One region of the Polaromonas potterensis genome, then DNA from elsewhere that is predicted to be linked to it. Evidence: predicted binding sites of a transcription regulator. Region 1 holds the regulator's gene; the other holds the start of a gene.
What was found. Region 1 encodes LexA, which represses DNA repair genes until DNA is damaged. Its sites were predicted from a motif close to ACTGTATNNNNATACAGT; they were not measured.

Region 1 (3,406 bases):
CCCAGATTTCCACCGGCGACATGTTGCGCGCCGCCGTCAAGGCCGGCACACCGCTGGGCGTGGAAGCCAAAAAAGTCATGGATGCCGGTGGCCTGGTCAGCGACGACTTGATCATCAACCTGGTGAAAGAACGCATCGCCCAGCCCGACTGCGATCAGGGCTTTTTGTTCGACGGTTTTCCGCGCACCATTCCGCAAGCCGATGCCATGAAGGCCGCCGGCGTGAAGCTTGATTACGTGCTGGAGATTGATGTGCCGTTTGAAGCCATCATCGAACGCATGAGCGGCCGCCGCTCGCACCCCGCCTCGGGCCGTACCTACCACGTCAAGTTCAACCCGCCCAAGGTTGAAGGCCAGGACGACGTCACCGGCGAGCCACTGATCCAGCGCGAAGACGACAAGGAAGAAACCGTGCGCAAACGACTCGAGGTCTACAGCGCGCAAACCCGTCCGCTGGTCGAGTATTACTCGAGCTGGGCCAAGGCTGCGCCCGATGCGGCACCCCAGTACCGTGCCATCAGCGGCATGGGCGGCGTGGATGAAATCACGGCCCGGGCCTTCGCAGCCTTGTCGACCTGAGACCGCACTGTCTCCATCAAAAAGGCCGTCGACTGACGGCCTTTTTTCATGAGCGTTAGCCCAGCAAGGACAAGATCAGCGCCACCCGGGCCTTGACCGGACTCAGGCCTTGTGAATCCGGGATGGCCTCACCCGGCTTGGGCAAGACCCGGCCCTCCAGGCAGCGCGTGGCGCGCAGCACCGGAATGCCCGCCGCCTGCGCCTGGTGCAAAGCCGCTTCCAGGGCATGGTGCAAGGTGCCGTTGCCGGTACCTGCCACCACCAGGCCTTGCACCCCGCTGGCCAGCAGCGCCTGGACCACCGCGGCGCTGGCGCCCGCGTAATTCATCACGATCTCGACACGTGGCCAGGCCGCGTCATTCGGCAGCGTCGCTATGCTTTCAATAGCTGCTTGCGCATGATCCACGGGGGTTAGAGGCCAATTTCTCATCAAACGTAAGCGCCCCTCCTCGACATAGCCCAGCGGCCCGGCATCCCCGGATCTGAAGGCGTCGAGCCGGTACGGGTGCACCTTCTGCACATCCAGCGCGCTGTGAATCACACCCGCACACACGGCCAGCACGCCGCGCGCGCCAGGGTGTGCCGCCACCGCCACGGCATCAACCAGGTTTTGCGGGCCGTCCGGCACCAGCGCCGTGGCCGGGCGCATGGCGCAGGTCAAGACCACCGGCTTGGCGGGATGGAGCAAGGCCTGCAGAAAATAGGCGGTTTCTTCCAGCGTGTCGGTGCCGTGTGTGATGACGATGCCTTGCACCTCGGGCTGCGCCAGCCAGTGGTTGACGCGGCCGGCCAGATCGCGCCACACGGAAAAAGACATGTCCTTGCTGTCAATCTGGGCCACCTGTTCGGTCCGCAGCTCGAAAGGACTGCCTGCCAGCGCCGGGATGGCTGCGACCAGTTGTTCGATGCCCAGCTGCGCGGCGGTGTAACCCGTGTGATCCGCGGCCGTGGTCGCCGTGCCGGCAATCGTGCCGCCCGTGCCCAGGATCACCATCTTTTTAGTCGTCAAAACAGCAGACACTTGCATTCCTTTAAAAACTGGATAAAAATACAGCTACTGGATATTAAAACAGCCCTCAACGGTTCTCAACGTTTGATCCCCTGGTTTGATCCACTGCCTACCCCAAGGAGCCATCGCCATGAGCAGCCTCGCAGATTTTTCGGAAACGCCCAAACTCACCGCACGCCAGCAGCAAATCCTGGAGCTGATCCAGAGCGCCATTGCTCGCACCGGTGCGCCACCCACACGCGCCGAAATCGCCAACGAGCTGGGCTTCAAATCCGCCAACGCCGCCGAAGAACATCTGCAGGCCCTGGCCCGCAAAGGGGTGATCGAGCTGGTCAGCGGCACCTCGCGCGGTATACGTTTACGCAGCGACACCTTGCGCTCCATCCACGAGTCCCGCATCAAACAGTTTTCCCTGCCCTTGCAAAGCCTGGCCCAACTCGTCCTGCCGCTGGTGGGACGGGTTGCCGCTGGCAGCCCCATTCTCGCGCAAGAGCATGTGGACCGTACCTACCATTTCGAAAGTAGCCTCTTCCAGAGCAAGCCCGATTACCTGCTCAAGGTGCGCGGCATGAGCATGCGGGATGCCGGCATCATGGACGGCGACCTGCTGGCCGTGCAGCAAACCAAAGAAGCCAAAAATGGGCAAATCGTGGTGGCCCGCCTCGGTGATGAAGTCACCGTCAAGCGCTTTCGCCGCACTAAAAACCTGATCGAGTTGCTGCCCGAAAACCCTGATTTCAAAACCATCGTGGTGGAGCCCGGCGAGCCCTTCGAACTGGAAGGCCTGGCCGTTGGCCTGATTCGAAACACCATGCTGGTCTAGTCCACGCCTAGGCGTCATGCCGGACGGCCCTGCTCCACGGACCGTCCACCTCATTTCCGCGCGACAGGTGGCGGGCGTTTGGCCAAGTCGATTGGCCAACACCCTGGTGCTGCGGATGGTTTGTTCCTGTAATCCTGCCTGTGTAAACCTCTAACTTTAGGAGTTCTCATGGGAATCGCCAGTTTTTCACGTTCATCGCGGCTGTCGGCCTTGTTCGCCCCTTTCCAGGCATTGGCCGCCTTCTGGGTGCCTGCGCCGCCGGCTACGTTGTCGCCTGTGTTTGCCCCGGTCCCCGCGTTGCGGCGTTGTTCCTCGGGTCATACGCAGTCCGCTATCAAAAATATAGCTGGTAGCGTTCATCCTTCAATGGCTACCGGCCAAAAACCTTGCCAAACCGTGGCTAAAACCACGTCCCCGCGCCGCCTGAAAATTGTGCGCGAGCTGGACGCCGGCATCCATCCGGCCTGCGCTGGGCGCATGGTGATTTCAGGTCGCATGGCGGATGTTTGCGCCGAGCTGGACCGCATGGCCCAACGAGAAGCTGCCGCGCAAGCTGCCTGAGCAAACACCAGGAAAACTTTTGCCGCAAGGCGTGGCGCAGAAGGCCTCTCGCCCATGCGTTCAACCGCCTGCCTTCTGGTTTTTCCGGTTGCGTTCAGGTACATCTTGCTGGCGCGCCGCCTCGTAGCGGTAAAACTTGCAGGCACAATATCGGCATGAATATTGTGATCCTTGACGACTACCAGGACGCGGTGCGCAAACTCTCCTGTGCCGCCAAACTCGATGCTTACCAGGCCAAGGTCTACACCAACACCGTCAAAGGCATAGGCCAGCTTTCCGTACGACTCAAAGACGCCGATGTGGTTGTGCTGACCCGCGAGCGAACCCATCTGCATCGCCAACTGATCGAAAAATTGCCCAAGCTCAAGATGATTGCGCAAACCGGACGTTTGGGCAGCCATGTGGATGTCGGCGCCTGCACCGAACGCGGTATCG
Region 2 (3,406 bases), on a different contig from region 1:
CTTGTGTCTCTGGCTAACGCGGTATGGGCCGTAAACCGGCGGGATAACATGGTTGAATGCTCATTTTCGAATTTCCCTTTGCTTTTGTAGTCCCTTGACTTATATCAGTGTTCTCGGGCTTGGCCATGAGGCGGCTCTTCGACGCCCCTCCCAAACTGGTACTGTATCCACTACGTACCGAGAGCCGTACAGCCGAAAAATCGTCAATGAGTTCTCACTCGCGGAACTTATCCCGGCCAAACCCCACGAACCATCGGACAATTCGTACATCGATCAAAAAGGAACGTGATGTTTTTAAAGTATTTCGAAGCGGCACCGCGCCGCGTGCTGGCGCTGGTGGCTGTGGCCTGTGTGGCCATGCTGGCTTTTGGCCTCTATTTGCAGCATGTGGTGGGCCTGGAGCCTTGTCCCATGTGTATCGTGCAGCGTTATGCCTTGATCGTGGTGGCGTTGGTGTCTGGCCTGACGGCGTTCTCCTATAAAAAGGGCTTGCTCATCACCGGTTCTTTCGTGACGCTGCTGGTGGCCGGTTTTGGCGCTTTTGTTGCCGCGCGCCAGAGTTTTTTGCAGTGGTACCCGCCTGAAATCTCTTCTTGCGGCCGTGACTTCTACGGCATGATCGAGACCTTTCCGCTCAAGCGCGCGATTCCCATGATCTTCAAGGGCAGCGGTGACTGCGCCGCGATCGACTGGACGTTTCTGGGTGGCTCGATTGCCAACTGGTCCTTTGTCTGTTTTGTGGCGATTGGGCTGGTCATGCTGACGCTGATGTTGCGGCAAGCCCGCAAGCGCTAAAGCAGCGGCGACTTCGTCGATACTGCCGGGAGACCGGCTTGCGGGCCACCGCCCCAGCCATGCCGGGCATAAAAACGAATAACACCGCATGACCTACCTGCTTGTCCTCACCGTTGGCCTGATCGCGGGCACCATCAGCGGCATTGTTGGTTTTGGCTCCAGCATCATGCTGATGCCGGTGCTGGTGATTGCCTTTGGCCCGCGCGAGGCAGTGCCCATCATGGCGGTGGCGGCGATCATGGCCAATGTCTCGCGGGTGGCGGTCTGGTGGCGCGAGGTGGACTGGCGCGTGGTGGGCGCTTATGCGCTGACCGGCATTCCCGCCGCCGCCCTGGGCGCCCGCACGTTGCTGGTGTTGCCGCCGCGTATCGTGGAGGCGGTGCTGGCGGTGTTTTTTATCGCCATGATCCCGCTGCGCCGCTGGCTGGCCGCGCGCAACTTCAGGCTCAAGCTCTGGCATTTTGCGGTGGTGGGTGCGGTGATTGGCTTCCTGACCGGCATTGTGGTGTCCACCGGGCCGGTCAATGCGCCGTTTTTCCTGGCTTATGGGCTGGTGAAGGGCGCGTTCCTGGGGACCGAGGCGATGGCTTCGCTCGTCGTTTATGTCAGCAAAAGCCTGGTTTTCCGCAGTTATGGCGCCTTGCCGCTGGAGGCGATCGTCCAGGGCCTGATCATTGGTTGCTCGCTGACGGCGGGCTCTTTTATCGCCAAGCGGTTTGTGCTCAGCCTGGACCCTGAAAAATTCCGTTTGCTGATGGACGCCTTGCTGCTGGCTTCGGGCCTGACCATGTTGTGGACGGCGTTGCGCTAAGACACACCGGGTCCGGCGTGCCACGTCTGCGCCGTTGCAAGGGGTATTGGCCCCGCAGCTTGAATCCAGTAATATACTGTATATAAATACAGTTATTTGATTCAGCTTGCGCCCCATGTTTTCCCCGACTTTTGCCCGCCGCGTCTTGCCGGACTTCGTCCACACCCAGGTGTGGCGCGCCGGCGAGCTGGGCAGCGCCAGCCTGCAGACCATTCCCACGGGTTATGCCGCGCTGAACGCGGTCTTGCCCGGTGGCGGCTGGCCGCAGGGCGCGCTGGTCGAAGTGCTTCAGCCACAGGCGGGCCAGCAGGAATGGGGTTTGATCGCGCCGACACTGGCCGCCCTCCAGGCGCAGGCGCCCGCAAAATGGCTGGTGCTGGTGGGTGCGCCTTACCTGCCTTTTGGCCCGGCGCTGGGTGCGCGCCAGCTCAATATGCAGCGCCTGTTGGGTGTGCAGGGCAGGGACGCGCCGACCTTGCTCTGGGCCACACGCGAGGCTTTGCAATGCGCCGACGTGGCCGCCGTGCTGGCCTGGCTGCCGGATGTGCGCAGCGCCCATTTGCGCCGTCTGCAGATTGCCGCGCATGCGCACCACAAATTGCTGTTTGCCTTCCGGACGCCGCGTGCGCAGCACGAGTCTTCGCCCGCGCCGCTGCGCCTGCTGCTGGAGGGCACGGTCAACGAGGCCGGCAATTTGCGGGTCCATGTGCTCAAACGCCGTGGCCCGCCGCTGGCCGCACCGGTGTTGCTGGACACGCGGCCGGCCCGGCTGTCGGCGTTGCTGGCCGCCAGCCGCGAGCGCACACGCCGTCAGCGCGAAGAGTTGGCGCCCGTGTGGCTGCCATCGTTTTCTGCCACGTCCTTGCCAAGTCCCGCCCATGCGTTGCTGGATCGCATTACACACCTCGATCACCACTGAGCCGGCACAAGCCATACAGCCCGTGATGTGGGACGCCGCCGCCGTGCAGCAGGCGGTGGCCAGCATCGCGCTGGGCTGGACGCCGCGTGTGGCGCTGGTGGACGAAGCCGTGTTGCTGGACGTGACCGGCAGCCTGCGCCTGTTTGGCGGCCTGGCGCGGTTGATGCACTTGCTGGAGCAGTGCTTGCTTGATTTTTTTGAGTCAAATAGGGTTCTAGCCCATATCGATCGGGCGCAAGGCGCTACTTCTTTGATAGCGTTGGGGCGGCTGCGCCAGTCAAGTAGTCAGGGCGGCGCAAGCCGGCCACGTGTGGCGGACCTGCCCATGCACACACTCACGGCCGCGCGCCCGCACCTGGGCGTGCTGGAGCGTATAGGTTGCCGCACCTGGGATGACTTGTTGCGCCTGCCGCGTGACGGTGTGGCCAGGCGCTTTGGCGCCGAGCTGCTCGACGCGCTGGACCGCGCCCGCGGCAGCGGGCCCGACGACTACCCCTGGCAGGTATTGCCCGAACAGTTTGAAGACAAGCTCGAACTGAATGCCTTCGTCAGCCACGGGCCGGCGCTGATGGCCGGTGTTGAGCGCCTGCTGCTCAAGCTGCAGGCCTGGCTGCTGGGCCGACAAAGCGGGCTGAGCGCGCTCAGGCTGAGCTGGCACCTGGACAAACGACGCGATGTGGCGCCCACCGGCGAGCTGGAGATTCGCACCGCCCAGCCCGCGCAGGACTTGCGCCACGTGGCGCGCCTGATCGCCGAGCACCTGGCGCAGCAAAAGTTGCCGGCGCCCGTGCATTCCCTGAGCTTGCAATCGCTGGTGACCGAACGCCTGACCGATGCAGCGGCCGCCACCGGCAGCCTGCTGGCGCAGGAGCGCAAGCAGG

Region 2: the regulator LexA is predicted to act here: its motif matches at 1,682-1,699, upstream of imuA (translesion DNA synthesis-associated protein ImuA).

The regions. Positions count from the first base shown of each region.
Region 1 is NZ_JAWQLX010000002.1:113,170-116,575, forward strand. It holds gene adk (adenylate kinase) at 1-578, shown strand, start outside; gene R6254_RS03660 (asparaginase) at 634-1,605, opposite strand; gene lexA (transcriptional repressor LexA) at 1,718-2,410, shown strand; gene R6254_RS03670 (hypothetical protein) at 2,777-2,971, shown strand; gene R6254_RS03675 (D-2-hydroxyacid dehydrogenase family protein) at 3,127-3,406, shown strand, end outside.
Region 2 is NZ_JAWQLX010000010.1:74,672-78,077, forward strand. It holds gene R6254_RS17480 (disulfide bond formation protein B) at 289-795, shown strand; gene R6254_RS17485 (sulfite exporter TauE/SafE family protein) at 884-1,606, shown strand; gene imuA (translesion DNA synthesis-associated protein ImuA) at 1,722-2,525, shown strand; gene R6254_RS17495 (DNA polymerase Y subunit UmuC family protein) at 2,485-3,406, shown strand, end outside.